Regions from separate parts of the Streptomyces sp. NPDC098781 genome, predicted to be linked through region 3. Evidence: predicted binding sites of a transcription regulator. Region 3 holds the regulator's gene; each other region holds the start of a gene.
What was found. The regulator HrcA, encoded in region 3, represses chaperone genes, less so after heat shock. The targets are predictions, from matches to a motif close to TTNGCACTCNGNNNNNCNGAGTGCNAA.
Positions count from the first base shown of each region.

Region 1: the regulator HrcA is predicted to act here: its motif matches at 2,456-2,482, upstream of groL (chaperonin GroEL).
Region 2: the regulator HrcA is predicted to act here: its motif matches at 3,020-3,046, upstream of groES (co-chaperone GroES).

Region 1 is NZ_JBIWAK010000010.1:265,970-271,945, reverse strand. Features, by position in the region: SAM riboswitch class I at 1-65, shown strand, start outside; gene thrC (threonine synthase) at 84-1,370, shown strand; gene ACIQWG_RS34770 (MoaD/ThiS family protein) at 1,367-1,642, shown strand; gene ACIQWG_RS34765 (cold-shock protein) at 2,085-2,291, shown strand; gene groL (chaperonin GroEL) at 2,645-4,267, shown strand; gene ACIQWG_RS34755 (NADH:flavin oxidoreductase) at 4,588-5,715, shown strand; gene ACIQWG_RS34750 (MFS transporter) at 5,863-5,976, shown strand, end outside.
Region 2 is NZ_JBIWAK010000006.1:283,067-289,042, forward strand. Features, by position in the region: gene ACIQWG_RS25605 (ester cyclase) at 50-742, shown strand; gene groL (chaperonin GroEL) at 821-2,446, opposite strand; gene groES (co-chaperone GroES) at 2,565-2,873, opposite strand; gene ACIQWG_RS25620 (polysaccharide deacetylase family protein) at 3,216-4,022, opposite strand; gene ACIQWG_RS25625 (polysaccharide deacetylase family protein) at 4,019-5,035, opposite strand; gene ACIQWG_RS25630 (methyltransferase domain-containing protein) at 5,632-5,976, shown strand, end outside.
Region 3 is NZ_JBIWAK010000002.1:1,052,599-1,058,574, reverse strand. Features, by position in the region: gene ACIQWG_RS10840 (Uma2 family endonuclease) at 93-671, shown strand; gene ACIQWG_RS10835 (DUF3097 domain-containing protein) at 649-1,464, opposite strand; gene ACIQWG_RS10830 (MBL fold metallo-hydrolase) at 1,496-2,239, opposite strand; gene hrcA (heat-inducible transcriptional repressor HrcA) at 2,404-3,420, shown strand; gene dnaJ (molecular chaperone DnaJ) at 3,421-4,560, shown strand; gene ACIQWG_RS10815 (nitronate monooxygenase) at 4,752-5,837, shown strand; gene ACIQWG_RS10810 (16S rRNA (uracil(1498)-N(3))-methyltransferase) at 5,834-5,976, shown strand, end outside.

The sequences.
Region 1 (5,976 bases), on a different contig from region 3:
GGCTCCCGGCTAGGGAAGGTGCCAAATCCGTCTCACGGCGAGATGCGTCGTGAGGAAGATGAGGAGAAAGGGCCTCGCCTCACATGGCTGTGCAGACTGTTGCAAGCACCACCGACTCCACCGTAGACCTCGGTCCCGCCGCCGCGCTGTCGTGCCGCGAGTGCGGCCACCGGGTGTCTCTGGGCCCGGTCTTCGCGTGCGAGGAGTGTTTCGGCCCGCTGGAGATCGCGTACGACTTCTCGGCCTACGACACCGAGGAGCTCCGCAAGCGGATCGAGGCGGGTCCCGCGAACATCTGGCGCTACGCGCCGCTCCTGCCCGTCCCGGCGGACGTGGCCACGAAGCCGAACATCAACCCCGGCTGGACCAAGCTCGTCCAGGCCGACCACCTGGCGAACGAGCTCGGCGTCGACGTCGGCAAGCTGTTCGTCAAGGACGACTCCGGCAACCCGACGCACTCCTTCAAGGACCGCGTCGTCGCCCAGGCCCTGGAGGCCGCGCGCGCCTTCGGCTTCACCACCCTGTCCTGCTCCTCGACCGGCAACCTGGCCGGCGCCGTCGGCGCCGCCGCCGCCCGGGCCGGCTTCCGCTCCTGCGTGTTCATCCCGCACGACCTGGAGCAGGGCAAGGTCGTCATGGCCGCGATCTACGGCGGCGAGCTCGTCGGCATCGAGGGCAACTACGACGACGTGAACCGATTCTGCTCCGAGCTGATCGGCGACCCGGCCGGCGAGGGCTGGGGCTTCGTCAACGTCAACCTGCGGCCCTACTACGCCGAGGGCTCCAAGACGTTGGCGTACGAGATCTGCGAGCAGCTCGGCTGGCAGCTCCCCGACCAGCTGGTCGTCCCGATCGCGTCCGGCTCCCAGCTCACCAAGATCGACAAGGGGCTCCAGGAGCTGATCAAGCTCGGGCTCGTCGAGGACAAGCCGTACAAGATCTTCGGTGCGCAGGCCGAGGGCTGCTCGCCGGTGTCCACGGCCTTCAAGGCGGGCCACGACGTGGTCCGCCCGCAGAAGCCGAACACCATCGCCAAGTCCCTCGCGATCGGCAACCCGGCCGACGGTCCGTACGTCCTCGATATCGCGCGGCGCACGGGTGGTTCCGTGGAGGACGTCACCGACGAGCAGGTCGTGGACGCGATCAAGCTCCTCGCCAGGACCGAGGGCATCTTCGCCGAGACGGCGGGCGGCGTCACGGTGGGCGTCACGAAGAAGCTCATCGAGAATGGCCTCCTCGACCCCACCAGGACCACCGTCGTCCTCAACACCGGCGACGGTCTGAAGACCCTCGACGCGGTGGCCGGCACCGGTCTGACCGCCACCATCCGCCCGAACCTGGACTCCTTCCGAGAGGCTGGCCTCGCATGAGCGTGACCGTTCGCATCCCCACCATCCTGCGCACCTACACCGGCGGCCAGGCCGAGGTCGCCGCCGAGGGCGGCAATCTGGGCGAGATCATCGCCGACCTGGAGAAGAACCACACCGGGATCGCCGCCCGCGTGCTGGACGACCAGGGGAAGCTGCGCCGGTTCGTCAATGTCTACGTCAATGACGACGACGTGCGTTTCGAGCAGGGGCTGGAGACCGCGACCCCGGACGGTGCCGGTGTCTCCATCATTCCGGCCGTCGCCGGAGGCTGACCGAATGACCGATCATTACCGTCGGTAACTCCGGTCACTAAGAGTTCACCGAATTGCCCCCTCCGTGAGAGAAGCGGAGGGGGCAATTCTGTGTGGTTGAGCGAGGTACAGTTGGGGAACGTGCCGCCGATCTCCGAGTCGGCCGGCTTTGATTTCTGCCGCAAGCCCGACAAGAAGTAGCCAAAGTGTGCGGGTTTTATGCGGCTTTTGTTCCGTTTGCCGGGCCCGACTTGACCTGAAGTCAGCGGAATTGTCCCCACATTCCCGACCGGTCGTGCCCGGATTTCTCGTCCGATTGACCTGTTGCAGACGGCAGTTGGGCAGATACATTCAGCCGCGGTCGACGCGTTCCGGCGCACGCCCCCGACCGATGGGGGGTGAGGTCTGACCCGGATCCGCGAAGTGTGGATCTGTGCAAGGGCCAGTAATAGGGGAGTTAGGCATGGCTCAGGGCACCGTCAAGTGGTTCAACGCGGAGAAGGGGTACGGCTTCATCGCGGTCGACGGTGGTGCGGATGTTTTCGTCCACTACAGCGCGATCCAGATGGACGGGTACCGCACCCTGGAAGAGGGCCAGCGGGTCGATTTCGAGATCTCGCAGGGTCAGAAGGGGCCGCAGGCGGACATGGTCCGGCTGGCGGCCGGCTGAAGCACGCGTCGACTTAAAGCAGCGACGTTCTTCTTCGAAGGGCCCGCACCTCCTCGGGGTGCGGGTCCTTCGTCGTGCCGTTCACCATGCCCTTCGTGGCGTCCGGACCCCGTTCTCCCCCTGTTCGCGCGCGGCGGAGCGCCTCGCCCGATCCCCGAGAGCCGCTTGCACTCGCCTACCCCGAGTGCTAATCATTGCGTTAGCACTCTGAAGGTGAGAGTGACAAAGAAGGACCGGGTCGGTGAGGCCCGCAGGCCGGGTGGGGCAAGGAACCACGAGGCAGGCGAGCCGTCCGTCGCGGGCGCGGGCGCGGTCCGAAGGAATCACCCCCAGTCCTGGAGGGACCACTTCACATGGCCAAGATCATCGCGTTCGACGAGGAGGCGCGGCGCGGCCTCGAGCGCGGCATGAACCAGCTCGCGGACGCCGTGAAGGTGACGCTCGGCCCCAAGGGCCGCAACGTCGTCCTCGAGAAGAAGTGGGGCGCCCCCACGATCACCAACGATGGTGTCTCCATCGCCAAGGAGATCGAGCTCGAGGACCCGTACGAGAAGATCGGCGCCGAGCTGGTCAAGGAAGTCGCCAAGAAGACGGACGACGTCGCCGGTGACGGTACGACCACGGCGACCGTTCTCGCCCAGGCCCTCGTCAAGGAAGGCCTGCGCAACGTAGCCGCCGGCGCCAACCCGATGGCCCTCAAGCGCGGCATCGAGCGTGCCGTCGAGGCCGTCTCCGCCGCCCTGCTGGAGCAGGCGAAGGACGTCGAGACCAAGGAGCAGATCGCTTCCACGGCCTCCATCTCCGCCGCCGACACGCAGATCGGCGAGCTCATCGCCGAGGCGATGGACAAGGTCGGCAAGGAAGGCGTCATCACCGTCGAGGAGTCCCAGACCTTCGGTCTGGAGCTGGAGCTCACCGAGGGTATGCGCTTCGACAAGGGCTACATCTCGGCGTACTTCGCCACCGACATGGAGCGTATGGAGGCGTCGCTCGACGACCCGTACATCCTGATCGCCAACTCCAAGATCGGCTCCGTCAAGGACCTGCTCCCGCTCCTGGAGAAGGTCATGCAGTCGGGCAAGCCGCTGCTGATCATCGCCGAGGACGTCGAGGGCGAGGCCCTGTCGACCCTGGTCGTCAACAAGATCCGCGGCACCTTCAAGTCCGTCGCCGTCAAGGCCCCGGGCTTCGGTGACCGCCGCAAGGCGATGCTGAACGACATCGCCATCCTCACCGGTGGCGAGGTCATCTCCGAGGAGGTCGGTCTCAAGCTCGAGAACACCTCCCTGGACCTCCTGGGCAAGGCCCGCAAGGTCGTCATCACCAAGGACGAGACCACCATCGTCGACGGTGCCGGCTCCTCCGAGCAGGTCGCGGGCCGGGTCAACCAGATCCGCGCCGAGATCGAGAACAGCGACTCGGACTACGACCGCGAGAAGCTCCAGGAGCGCCTGGCGAAGCTCGCCGGTGGCGTCGCCGTCATCAAGGCCGGTGCCGCGACCGAGGTCGAGCTCAAGGAGCGCAAGCACCGCATCGAGGACGCCGTGCGCAACGCCAAGGCGGCCGTCGAGGAGGGCATCGTCGCCGGTGGTGGCGTGGCTCTGCTCCAGGCTTCCCAGGTGTTCGAGAAGCTGGAGCTCGAAGGTGACGAGGCGACCGGCGCCAACGCCGTGAAGCTCGCGCTGGAGGCCCCGCTCAAGCAGATCGCCGTCAACGGTGGTCTCGAGGGTGGCGTCGTCGTCGAGAAGGTGCGCAACCTCACGGTCGGCCACGGCCTCAACGCCGCGACCGGCGAGTACGTCGACATGATCGCCGAGGGCATCATCGACCCGGCGAAGGTGACGCGTTCCGCGCTCCAGAACGCCGCGTCGATCGCCGCGCTGTTCCTCACCACCGAGGCCGTCATCGCCGACAAGCCGGAGAAGGCCGCCGCGCCTGCCGGTGGCGGTATGCCGGGCGGTGACATGGACTTCTGATCTCCCAGGGGCTTCGGCTCCGGTTGATCAACGTCCTTACCGAGGGCGGTACTTCCTGTTGCGACATTCGCGACAGGGGGTACCGCCCTCGGTGCGTTCGGCGGGTGCGGGCCGGTGGGGGCCGGTCGCGCAGTTCCCCGCGCCCCTTGAGGGACGTGCAGCGGGCGTACGTCCAGGGGCGCGGGGAACTGCGCGAGCAACCAAGGGAACCCCTTCCTCGGGAATGTGCGGCCTCGTGCGACCGGTTGCTTAAGGTGGTGCAACAATGCGCGTGCACATACTGACCGGTTTTACCGACTCGCTTCCAAGGAGCCCCCCACGTGACCGTCACCCAGCCCACCGCCTCCCGCGCGGCCCAGATCCTCTCCCGGCCGACCGTGATCAACGGCCTCACCGTCCCGAACCGCATCGTGATGGCGCCGATGACCCGGATGTTCTCGCCGGGCGGCGTCCCCGGTGAGGACGTGCTGTCGTACTACTCCCGTCGCGCCGCCGCGGGCGTCGGTCTGATCGTCACCGAGGGGACGTACGTCGGTCATGACTCCGCCGGGCAGAGCGACCGGGTGCCGCGGTTCCACGGGGAGGAGCAGCTGGCCGGGTGGGCGAAGGTCGCCGACGCCGTGCACGCGGCGGGCGGGACGATCGTGCCGCAGCTGTGGCACATCGGCATGGTGCGCAAGCAGGGCCAGCCGCCGTTCGCCGACGCCCCGGCCGTCGGTCCTTCCGGGCTGCGGATCGGTGCCGACGAGGCCACCGGCCGGGCGATGACCCAGCGCGACCTGGACGACGTGATCGGCGCCTTCGCCGAGGCCGCCGCGGACGCCGAGCGCATCGGGTTCGACGGTGTCGAGATCCACGGCGCCCACGGCTACCTGGTCGACCAGTTCCTGTGGTCGGGCACCAACCGCCGCACGGACGCGTACGGCGGTGACCCGGTCGCCCGTACCAGGTTCGGCGCGGAGATCGTGGCCGCCGTGCGCGAGAAGGTCTCGCCCGACTTCCCGGTGATCTTCCGCTACTCGCAGTGGAAGCAGGAGGCCTACGACGCCCGTCTCGCCGAGACCCCCGAGGAGCTGGAGGCCGTCCTGGCCCCGCTCGCCGCGGCCGGCGTCGACGCCTTCCACGCCTCCACCCGCCGCTACTGGGTCCCCGAGTTCGACGGCTCCGACCTCAACCTCGCCGGCTGGACGAAGAAGCTGACCGGCAGGCCCACCATCACCGTCGGCTCGGTCGGCCTGGACGGCGAGTTCCTCGGCGCGTTCGCCGGGCAGGGCTCCGGACTCAAGGGCATCGACGACCTCCTGGACCGTCTGGAGGCGGAGGAGTTCGACTTCGTCGCCGTCGGCCGTGCGCTGCTCCAGGACCCGGAGTGGGCGGCGAAGGTGCTGGCGGGGCGGTTCGGCGAGCTGGCGCCGTACGACGCTGCCTCGCTGAAGACCCTGAGCTGACGTCCGCCTGGTCACCCCCCACCCCCCTCTGTGTGCGGGAGGTGGGGGGTGACCTGCGTCGCTTGAGTAAGTCAATCAACTGACTTAAAGTTGCCTCGGTCAATCACGCGTGCTCTTTCACGCTCGTACGCCGACGGAGGCCCCGCAATGTCCGAAAGCCCTGCCCCTTCCGCCGAGGCCGGGGGTGCCCCGCCGAGGTCGAACGCCGTGGTGGCGGTGCTGGCCTTCGCCGGGATCGTCGTCTCGCTGATGCAGACCCTG
Region 2 (5,976 bases), on a different contig from region 3:
AGGAGAATGGTGCTGTCCCCACCCAGGGCACCCGGGAGGCGACGGCGTCATGACCTTCGTACAGCTCATCGGCTGTAGAACGAGCCGGTTCGACGAGATGAACCGGCTGATGGACAGGTGGGTCGAGCAGACCAAGGGGAAGCGGACGGCGACGCACGACATCATCGGGATGGACCGGTCCGACCCGGCGCACTTCGTCGAGATCGTGGAGTTCGCCTCGTACGAGGAGGCGATGCGCAATTCGAGTCTTCCCGAGACCGACCGGATCTTCCAGGAGATGGTCGCGCTCTGCGACGAGACGCCGACGTTCACCGATCTCGACGTCGTGCGGGACGAGCAGCTGAACATGCTCGCCGCGCGGGCCTTCTTCGAGCAGATGGGGATGATGGCGCCGGAGCGGATCGGCGACCATCTCACCGAGGACTACGTGGATCACGATCCGTCGTATCCGCAGCCGGTGCAGGGCGTCGAAGGGCTGCGGGAGCAGTACACGGACTGGCGGGCCGCCTTCGACTTCACGTTCCGGATCGACGACCAGCTGGCTCAGGGCGAGCAGGTGTGCACACGGTGGACATGGGCCGCGCGGCACACGGGAGACTTCCTCGGGATTCCGGCGACCGGACAGGCGGTCACCATGCGGGGCATGACCTGGCAGCGGTTCCGGGGCGGACGGATCTGCGAGGGCCACTGGCTCTACGACCGGGCGGGACTGCTTGAGCAGCTGGGGGTACTCGGTCGGTGAAGCCCGCGAAGGGGAAGGCCCCGGTCCCGCACACAGGTGCGGGACCGGGGCCTTCTACGAGCGTCCGAGCGACTGGGCTCAGTGGGCGTGCCCGTGGCCGTGGCCACCGGCCGCCGGCTCCTCCTCTTCCTTCTTCTCGACGACCAGGGTCTCGGTCGTCAGAAGCAGGGAGGCGATGGAGGCGGCGTTCTCCAGGGCGGAGCGGGTGACCTTGACCGGGTCGATGACGCCGGCCTTGACCAGGTCGCCGTACTCGCCGGTCGCGGCGTTGAAGCCCTGGCCCTTGTCGAGCTCGGCGACCTTGGAGGTGATGACGTAGCCCTCGAGGCCGGCGTTCTCGGCGATCCAGCGCAGCGGCTCGACGGCGGCCTTGCGGACGACCGCGACACCGGTGGCCTCGTCGCCGGTCTTGTCGAGGTTGCCCTCGAGGACCTTCACGGCGTGGACCAGAGCGGAGCCACCACCGGAGACGATGCCCTCCTCGACCGCGGCGCGGGTCGCGGAGATGGCGTCCTCCAGACGGTGCTTCTTCTCCTTCAGCTCCACCTCGGTGGCGGCGCCGACCTTGATCACGCACACGCCGCCGGCCAGCTTCGCGAGGCGCTCCTGGAGCTTCTCGCGGTCCCAGTCGGAGTCGGTGTTCTCGATCTCGGCCTTGATCTGGGCGACGCGGCCGTGGACGTCCTCGGACTTGCCGGCGCCGTCGACGATCGTGGTGTCGTCCTTGGTGACGGTGATCCGGCGAGCGGAACCGAGCACCTCCAGGCCGACCTGGTCGAGCTTGAGGCCGACCTCCTCGGAGATGACCGTGGCGCCGGTGAGGGTCGCCATGTCCTGGAGCATCGCCTTGCGGCGGTCACCGAAGCCGGGGGCCTTGACGGCGACCGCGTTGAAGGTGCCGCGGATCTTGTTCACGACCAGGGTCGACAGGGCCTCGCCGTCGACGTCCTCGGCGATGATCAGCAGCGGCTTGGAGGCACCGGCCTGGATGACCTTCTCCAGCAGCGGCAGCAGGTCCGCGATGGAGGAGATCTTGCCCTGGTTGATGAGGATGTAGGGGTCCTCCAGGACCGCCTCCATGCGCTCCTGGTCCGTCACGAAGTACGGCGACAGGTAGCCCTTGTCGAAGGCCATGCCCTCGGTGAAGTCCAGCTCCAGACCGAAGGTGTTGGACTCCTCGACGGTGATGACACCGTCCTTGCCGACCTTGTCCATCGCCTCGGCGATGAGCTCGCCGACCTGGGTGTCCTGGGCGGACAGACCGGCGACGGCGGCGATGTCGGACTTCTCGTCGATCGGGCGGGCGGTCGCGAGGAGCTCCTCGGAGACCGCGGCCACGGCCGCGTCGATGCCCTTCTTCAGCAGCGCCGGGGAAGCACCCGCGGCGACGTTCTTGAGGCCCTCGCGCACCAGCGCCTGGGCCAGCACGGTGGCGGTGGTCGTACCGTCACCCGCGATGTCGTTGGTCTTGGTCGCCACCTCCTTCACCAGCTGGGCACCGAGGTTCTCGTACGGGTCCTCGACCTCGACCTCACGGGCGATCGTGACACCGTCGTTGGTGATGGTGGGCGCGCCGAACTTCTTGTCGATGACGACGTTGCGGCCCTTGGGGCCGATCGTCACCTTGACCGTGTCGGCCAGCTTGTTGACGCCGCGCTCGAGGGCGCGACGGGCGTCCTCGTCGAACTTCAGGATCTTCGCCATGACAGCGGGAGCCCTCTCGAAATCTGTGGGTTAAAAAGACACTGCGCCCCGGGCGCCCGGCTTCTTATGTGGTCGCGGGGGCCAGGGGCGCAGCTGGAAGCAAAATGCTTGAGGTGTCTTACTTCTCGATGACCGCGAGCACGTCGCGGGACGAGAGGACGAGGTACTCCTCGCCGTTGTACTTCACCTCGGTGCCGCCGTACTTGCTGTACAGCACGATGTCGCCGACCTTCACGTCGAGCGGAAGGCGCTCGCCGTTCTCGAAGCGACCCGGGCCCACGGCCAGGATGACGCCCTCCTGGGGCTTCTCCTTGGCGGTGTCCGGGATGACCAGGCCAGAGGCGGTGGTCTGCTCGGCGTCGAGCGGCTGGACCACAATGCGGTCCTCGAGCGGCTTGATGGCAACCTTGGAGCTGGTGGTCGTCACGATCCGACCTCCCCCTTCGGAGATCTCACGGGGTTAACTGTCTGAGGTGGCGACCAGGTGGATCCGTCGTCGCGGGTGCCGGACCTGCCCGTCGCGTAGTTGGCACTCTCCAGTGGGGAGTGCCAGACCCGAGACTATGACCGTGATTAGCACTCGGTCAAGCGGACTGCTAATTCGCTGCGCCGGCTGTGCCGCGAACGGGTGACCGGTGCTTCCGGTGACCGGTGTTGCCGTGGCCGCACTGGGGCCCTGCCGCCCCCAGACCCCCGCCCTCGGCCTGAACGGCCTCGTCCTCAAACGCCGGACGGGCTGAGATTGCCTGGGCCGGCACGGAAAGTTCCGTCAGATGTAGTCCTCCAAGCGGCCCACCGTCAGTCCTCGCTCCTGGATCTCCCGCAGCAGCCTCGTCGTGCGTTCCCTCAGACTCAGCCCCGCCGGCTCACCCGATGGGATGGACACGATGTCGCCGGGGAGCAGCCGGGCGGCGCCCTTCGCGTACGTCAGTTCGCCGTCGCCCTCCACCGCGGCCCGCCACAGCACGACCGCCGTCACACCGCAGTCGGCCGCCGCGCGGAGCGTGGTGTCGTCGTACGTGCCGTAGGGCGGGCGGAAGAGGCGGGGGCGGATGCCGAAGCGGGACCCGAGCTTGTTCTGCTGGCCGCAGATCTCCGCGCGCTGGCCGGCGTACGGCAGTCCGCGCAGGGCGGCGTGGTCGAGGGTGTGGTTCTGGATCGACGCGCCGACCGAGCGCAGGCGCGCGAAGTGGCCGTAGCCCGGGCCGACCACGCTGTCCGTGAGGAACATGCTGACGGGCAGCCGCAGTTCCCGGACCAGGTCGATGAACCGGGGGTCCTTCTCGGCGCCGTCGTCGTAGGTGAGGAAGACGACCTGGTGACGGGTGGGGACGCGCTGCACGACGGGCAGCGGGTCGCCGCCCGACCGCACCTGTCTGCGGGCGGGCGGGGCCGGGGGTGCGGGCAGCGGGGCGGTCAGGCCCCAGTGGCGGTACGGCTGTGCCGTGCGCGTCGGGTTCTTGGCCGACCGTGCCGTTTGCTCGCGCGGGTCGGCCGAACCGGTCGCACAGCCGGCGAGGAGGGCGTACGCCAGGAGCGCCGCCGCGAGTGCCCGCGCCCCCGGCGCCGACCTCACAGGTAGTCCTCCAGCCGGGCCACCGCGTACCCCTCGGCCGTCACCTTGTTCAGGAACCGGCGGATCATGTCGGGCATTGTGCCCTTCCAGTCCTCCCGGCCCCGGAAGTGACTGAGCACGATGTCACCCGGTCGGATCTTCCGGTCCCACTCGCGGTACTCCCAGTGGTCGACGAAGACCTCCTCGTTCCACAGCGGGACGTACTCGATGCCGCAGGACTTGGCGGCCCGCAGGCTGTCCCGGTCGTAGTTGCCGTAGGGCGGGCGGAAGAGCAGTGGGCGCTTGCCGTAGCGCTCCTCGATGACCTCCTGCATGCCGCAGATCTCGTGCTGCTGGCGGCGGTAGGAGAGGGCCGGGAGGTAGGGGTGGTGGAGGGTGTGGTTGTTCAGGACGACGCCGTCGCGCTGCATCCGCCTGAAGTAGCCGTAGTCCTCCTTGATCAGGTAGTTGCTGAGGAAGGCGGTGTACGGCACCTGGAGGTCGTTCATCATCCGCAGGAACGTCGGGTCCTTCTCGGCACCGTCGTCGATGGTGAGGAAGACGACCCGCTGCTTGGTCGGGACGGTCGTGAAGACGGGCGGGAGACCGAGTTCGTCGTGGCCGTCGACCTCGAAGCCGTCGCGGGTGGTGATCTCGGGCTTATTCACGGGGGGCGGCGGCGCCGTGAGCGGCACGCTGTCCAGACGCCACCGCCGGGCGGCCGCGATCCGGGCGGTCCGGGCCTCCTGCGCCGACTGGGCCTTCTTGGCCTGCGGGTCCGGAGTGGTCGCCGGGGGCGGTGCCTTGAGCGGCGGCCGGCTCGCGGTGGGCCCCGCGGCCTGTGACCCACCACCGGCCCCGGTGCCGCTCCCGGTTCCCACTCCACCGGGCTGCGCACAGCCGGAGACGACCACGCCGGCGGCCAGCACCGCGAGGACGCCGTGGAGGCGGGCGCGGCGGGTCGTCCACCGACGGCGCGCCTTGCCGGATGCCCCATATCGGATGCTTTTGTCATTTTGTACTACTAGTCGCATGGAGCCGGATCTTGGCAGGCTCCCACCCCGAACCGACGCCGACACCGCCGTGGGCGGGGGACCATCCACCGAGTGGCCGATAGGGGGGTGGGGTGGGTAGGGCGCGGGGTGGTCTGAGGGGGCGAGGAGCGTGCGGGGTACGCGGCCAGGGCTGTGGGTGACTGGGCGGGGCTCGGTGTCGTCCGAAGTCGGCGGGCGCACTCCGCCTGGCCTGGCGAACTCGCGGTTCATCGCGCGGGCGAACGGGCGCGGGCCGCACCCCGCTTGGCCCGAGACAAGCGGCCGCGCGGCGTGGCCCCCGGGGGGAACGGGCCGTACGCCACTCGGCCCGGAGCCGGCGAGCAGCAGCCCCCGCTTGACCTGAGACGAGTGACCGCGCGGCGCGCCCCACGCGGTAGCAGGCGCGACGCCCACGTGGCCCGAAGCCGACGAACGGCACCCCGCCCGACCCGACACCAACGCCCACCTCCCCGCCCAGCCCAGCCCAAGACCACCAGCACCCCACCCCGGCCCAAGACACCCGAGGGTCCGTCACCCACCGCCCAAGGCCGGCCAAAGGCCCGCCGCCGCCCCGCAGTGAGCGGTCAGTCCCCCGGCTGGCCGACAATGACTCGGTGAACGACCATCTCGCCGCCTTCTCCGCCCTCCTCGCCCCCGAGGGCCGCGCCCTCCTCGACGTCGTCCGTGACACCGACCCCGCCGACGAGCTCGCCGTCGCCACCCGGCTGCGCCGCGAGCACCCCGTCGAGCTGGTGTCGGCGGCGCTCGGGCAGGCGCGGTTGCGGCAGCGGGCGGTGGCGAAGTTCGGGGCGGCGGACGCGGGGCGGATGTTCTTCACGCCGAACGGGGTGGAGCAGTCGACGCGGGCGAGTGTCGCGGCGTACCGGGCCGAGTGCTTCCGCGCGGCAGGGGTGCGGTCCGTCGCGGACCTGTGCTGCGGG
Region 3 (5,976 bases):
GTGGGTGAATCAGTGCTGAACGCCGGTTCGGCCCCTAACCTGGTTCGTAGGCCGCCGCTAACAGGACGCGGCGGATGTGGAGGGCCACGGAGATGACCGCTGTGGACGAGCGCGGGATGACCAAGTACTTCGAGGAGCTTGAGCCTCCCGAGGGCGTCAAGGTCGAGCTCCTCCGGGGGGAAATCGTGATGATGGCCGCTCCCGATCTGGTGCACAACCGGATCGTGGTGGACGTGCAGGACCAGATCCCGCGCAAGCCCTGGGAACGACTCCAGACGACGGACCTGGACATCTTCGACGAGGCCAGCGAGCCCATTCCGGACCTCGTGGTGCTGGAACGCGGTGTGGCCCCAGCCTCGGGCAACCTCGTGCCGTCCCAGCTGGTCACCTTGGTGGTCGAGGTGGTTTCGAAGACGAGCGTCGACCGGGACTACGGGCTCAAGCGTTCCATCTACGCGGCCGGCAGGATTCCCGCCTACCTGATCATCGACCCGATCATGGCGCACTGTGTTCTGCTCACCGACCCCATCGGCGATGGAGATCAAGCCGACTATCGCGGGCAGTGGATTACGAAGTTCGGTGACCCCGTGCCGCTCGAAGTGATCGGTGTGGAGCTGGACACGAGCGAGTTCGGAATCCTCACCGGGGTCAGGCGTCACCGGCTGCCGTGACGAAGTCGATCAACTCCTCCACCCGCCCCAACAACTCCGGCTCCAGGTCTTTGTAAGACCCCACCCGCCCCAGAATCGCCTGCCATACCGCCCCGGTGTTGTCCGACGGCCACCCCAGCGCCCGGCACACCCCGGTCTTCCAGTCCTGCCCGTGCGGGACGCGCGGCCACCCCGCGATGCCCAGTGACGCCGGCTTCACCGCCTCCCAGATGTCGATGTACGGGTGGCCCACGACCAGCGCGTGCTCGCTCGTCACCGACTGCGCGATACGCCACTCCTTCGTGCCCGGCACCAGGTGGTCGACCAGGACACCCAGCCTTGCGTCCGGACCCGGTGCGAACTCGGCCACGATCGACGGCAGGTCGTCGACGCCCTCCAGGTACTCCACCACCACGCCCTCGATGCGCAGGTCGTCGCCCCACACCTTCTCGACCAGCTCGGCGTCGTGCCGGCCCTCGACATAGATACGGCCCGCGCGGGCCACCCGGGCGCGAGCGCCGGGGACGGCGACGGAACCCGACGCGGTGCGGGTGGGGCGTGCCGGAGCCGCCCCCGACGGCCGTACGAGGGTCACGACCTTGCCCTCCAGCAGGAACCCCCGCGGCTCCAATGGGAACACCCGGTGCTTGCCGAAGCGGTCCTCCAGGGTCACCGTGCCCGCCTCGCAGCGGATCACCGCGCCGCAGAAACCGGTGCCGGGCTCCTCGACCACCAGGCCGGGCTCCGCCGGTACCTCGGGGACGGGCTTGGGCTTCTTCCAGGGCGGGGTCAGGTCCGGGGAGTACTGGCGCATTCGAGTGACGATAGGAGAAGCCGCCCGACCTTCACCGCGACACGCCGAATCTCGACGCGAGCTCGTCCCGCTGCCGTCGTACGAACCCCGCGTCCACCACCGCTCCGTGACCGGGCACGTACAGCGCGTCCTCGCCGCCCAGGGCCAGCAGACGGTCCAGGGCGGCCGGCCAGTGGGACGGTACGGCGTCGGAGCCGGCCTGGGGTTCGCCGGACTCCTCCACCAGATCGCCGCAGAAGACCACCTCCCGGTCACCGGCCACCTCGCCCGGCACCAGCACGGCCAGGTCGTGGGCCGTGTGGGCGGGGCCCACGTTCGCCAGCAGCACCTGGCGGCCGCCGCCCAGGTCGAGGGTCCACTCGCCGCTCACCTGGTGGTGCGGGCGGATCAGCGCGTCCACGGACTCCTCCGCCGCCGCCATGTCCAGGCCGTTGCGGACCGCGTCGTCACGCAGCTCCGCGCGCGCGTGCCGTCCGTCGAGGACCGTCTCCATGCCCACCGGGCCGTACACCTCGGTGCCCGCGAACGCCGCCGCCCCGAAGACATGATCGAAATGAGGATGGGTCAGCGCGAGATGAGTCACACGGTGACCCGCGAGCCACTGCGCCTGCGTACGCAACCGCGCGCCCTCCGCCAGCGACGACCCGGCGTCCACGAGCAAGGCCGTGCCCTCCCCGACGACCAGCCCGGCCGTGCAGTCCCAGACCGGAAGCCGACACCGGCCGACCCCCGAAGCCAGCCGCTCCCACCCCAGCTCTTCCCAAGTCACCGTCATACGGCGACGCTAGCCAAGAGGCCCCCGCCGAGCACGGCGGACCTGGCCCGGCCTTGCCCGGGGCGTACCCCACCGCCGTACACTGGCCGGGGACAGCTGGCACTCGGACGGACAGAGTGCCAGGAAAGGTGCCAAGGGAACCGACTTCTGGAGGTGCGCGCGACATGCTGAGTGAACGCAGGCTCCAGGTGCTGCGCGCCATCGTCCAGGACTATGTCGGGACCGAGGAGCCGGTCGGGTCGAAGGCCCTGACCGAGCGGCATAACCTCGGCGTCTCCCCGGCCACCGTGCGCAACGACATGGCGGCCCTGGAGGACGAGGGCTTCATCGCCCAGCCGCACACCAGTGCCGGGCGCATCCCGACCGACAAGGGCTACCGGCTGTTCGTCGACAAGCTCGCCGGCGTCAAGCCGATGACCCCGCCCGAGCGCCGCGCCATCCAGAACTTCCTGGACGGCGCGGTCGACCTGGACGACGTGGTGGCCCGGACCGTACGGCTGCTCGCGCAGCTCACCCGGCAGGTCGCCGTCGTGCAGTACCCGTCGCTGACCCGGTCCACCGTCCGTCATGTCGAGCTGCTCTCGCTCGCGCCCGCGCGCCTGATGCTCGTCCTGATCACGGACACCGGGCGGGTCGAGCAGCGGATGATCGACTGCCCGGCGCCCTTCGGTGAGAGTTCGCTCGCCGATCTTCGCGCGCGGCTGAACAGCAAGATCGCGAGCCGGCGCTTCACCGATGTGCCCCGGCTCGTCGAGGATCTCCCCGAGGCCTTCGACATCGAGGACCGGGGCACCGTCTCGACCGTGCTCTCCACCCTCCTGGAGACGCTCGTCGAGGAGAACGAGGAGCGGCTGATGATCGGCGGCACCGCCAATCTCACCCGCTTCGGACATGACTTCCCCCTCACCATCCGGCCGGTGCTCGAGGCACTGGAGGAGCAGGTCGTGCTCCTCAAGTTGCTTGGCGAGGCCGGGGATTCGGGCATGACCGTGCGCATCGGGCACGAGAACGCCTACGAGGGACTCAACTCCACGTCCGTCGTGTCGGTGGGCTACGGTTCGGGCGGCGAGGCAGTCGCCAAGCTCGGCGTGGTCGGACCGACCCGCATGGATTACCCGGGAACGATGGGAGCGGTACGCGCAGTGGCACGTTACGTCGGACAGATCCTGGCGGAGTCGTAAGTGGCCACGGACTACTACGCCGTGCTCGGCGTGCGTCGCGACGCGTCGCAGGAAGAGATCAAGAAGGCCTTCCGGCGGCTCGCCCGCGAGCTGCACCCGGACGTCAACCCGGACCCGAAGACCCAGGAGCGGTTCAAGGAGATCAACGCCGCTTACGAGGTGCTGTCGGACCCGCAGAAGAAGCAGGTCTACGACCTCGGCGGCGACCCGCTGTCCCAGGCGGGCGGCGCCGGTGGCGCGGGCGGCTTCGGCGCGGGTGGCTTCGGCAACTTCTCGGACATCATGGACGCGTTCTTCGGTACGGCGTCCCAGCGCGGTCCGCGCTCGCGCACCCGGCGCGGCCAGGACGCGATGATCCGGCTGGAGGTCGAGCTCGACGAGGCCGCCTTCGGCACCACGAAGGACATCCAGGTCGACACGGCCGTCGTCTGCAACACCTGTAACGGTGAAGGTGCCGCGCCCGGCACCTCCGCCCAGACGTGTGACATGTGCCGCGGCCGCGGTGAGGTGTCGCAGGTGACCCGGTCCTTCCTGGGCCAGGTCATGACGTCCCGGCCCTGCCCGCAGTGCCAGGGCTTCGGCACCGTCGTCCCGACCCCGTGCCCCGAGTGCGCGGGCGACGGCCGTGTCCGGTCCCGCCGGACGCTCACGGTGAAGATCCCGGCCGGTGTCGACAACGGCACCCGGATCCAGCTCGCCGGCGAGGGCGAGGTCGGGCCCGGTGGCGGTCCCGCCGGTGACCTCTACGTCGAGATCCACGAGCTGCCGCACTCGACCTTCCAGCGGCGCGGCGACGACCTGCACTGCACGGTGACGATCCCGATGACCGCGGCGTCCCTCGGCACGAAGGTGCCGCTGGAGACGCTGGACGGCATGGAGGAGGTCGACATCCGGCCCGGCACCCAGTCCGGCCAGTCGATCCCGCTGCACGGTCGCGGTGTGACGCATCTGCGCGGCGGCGGACGCGGCGACCTCATCGTGCACGTCGAGGTCCAGACCCCGACCAAGCTGGACCCGGAACAGGAGCGCCTGCTGCGCGAGCTGGCCAAGCTGCGGGGCGAGGAGCGACCTACGGGACAGTTCCAGCCTGGGCAGCAGGGGTTGTTCTCGCGGTTGAAGGACGCCTTCAACGGTCGCTGACGTGAGCTGTGGGCCGGCCGCTGGGGGTCCGGGGGTCGGCCCCCGGGTGGGCACAGTCGGCCTGGGCAGCAGGGGTTGTTCTCGCGGTTGAAGGACGCCTTCAACGGTCGCTGAGTCCTCGGGCTGTGGCGGCCTGTGCCAAGCGGCGCACCGGATTCGGACTTGTTCGGAGGACGTGACAACATGCGGTCATGTCCTCCGCACTGACCGATCTCTTCCCGCGTCCGATCGTGCAGGCCCCCATGGCGGGCGGCGTCTCCGTGCCGCAGCTCGCCGCCGCCGTGTCCGAGGCCGGGGGGCTGGGGTTTCTCGCCGCCGGGTACAAAACCGCCGACGGGATGTACCAGGAGATCAAGCAGTTGCGGGGGCTGACCCAGCGGCCCTTCGGCGTGAACCTGTTCATGCCGCAGCCCGAGTACGCCGACCCCGCGGCGGTGGACGTCTACGCGCATCAGCTGGCCGGGGAGGCCGCCTGGTACGAGGTCGAGCTGGGGGACCGCGACAGCGGACGGGACGACGGCTACGACGCCAAGCTCGCCGTGCTGCTCGACAACCCGGTGCCCGTCGTCTCCTTCCACTTCGGCGTGCCCAGCGGTGACGTACTGGAGTCCCTGCGCCGTGCGGGCACCCTCACCCTGGTCACCGCGACCACCCCGGACGAGGCCCTCGCCGTGGAGCGGGCCGGCGCCGACGCGGTGATCGTGCAGGGCGTCGAGGCCGGCGGCCACCAGGGCACCCACCGCGACAACCCCGAGACCGACGGCTCCGGCATCGGACTGCTGTCGCTCATCGCCCAGGTCCGCGAGACGGTGAGCCTTCCGCTCGTCGCCGCCGGCGGCATCATGCGCGGTAGCCAGATCGCCGCCGCCCTCGCGGCCGGTGCCGCCGCCGCACAGCTCGGCACCGCGTTCCTCGCCACCCCGGAGTCCGGCGCCAACGCCCTGCACAAGCAGGCGCTGACCAACCCCCTGTTCGTCCGCACCGAGCTGACGCGCGCCTTCTCCGGGCGTCCCGCGCGCGGCCTCGTCAACCGCTTCATGCGCGAGCACGGGCCGTACGCCCCCGCCGCCTACCCCGAGATCCACCACCTCACCTCGCCGCTGCGCAAGAAGGCCGCCGGGTCCGGCGACCCGCAGGGCATGGCCCTGTGGGCGGGACAGGGGCACCGCATGGCACGCGAACTGCCCGCCGGACAGCTCGTGGAGGTCCTGGCGGCCGAACTGGGCGCCGCCTCGACAGCGTTGTCGGTGTTCCCGCAGGGCGGTGCCGGACGATGACCGCGCCGGTGTTCGTCGTCGAGTCGTTGGAGCGGACCGCGCTGTCCGGCGGTGAGTACGTGCTCGACGGGCCCGAGGGACGGCACGCGGTCTCGGTGAAGCGGCTGCGGGCCGGCGAGGAGGTCGTCCTCACCGACGG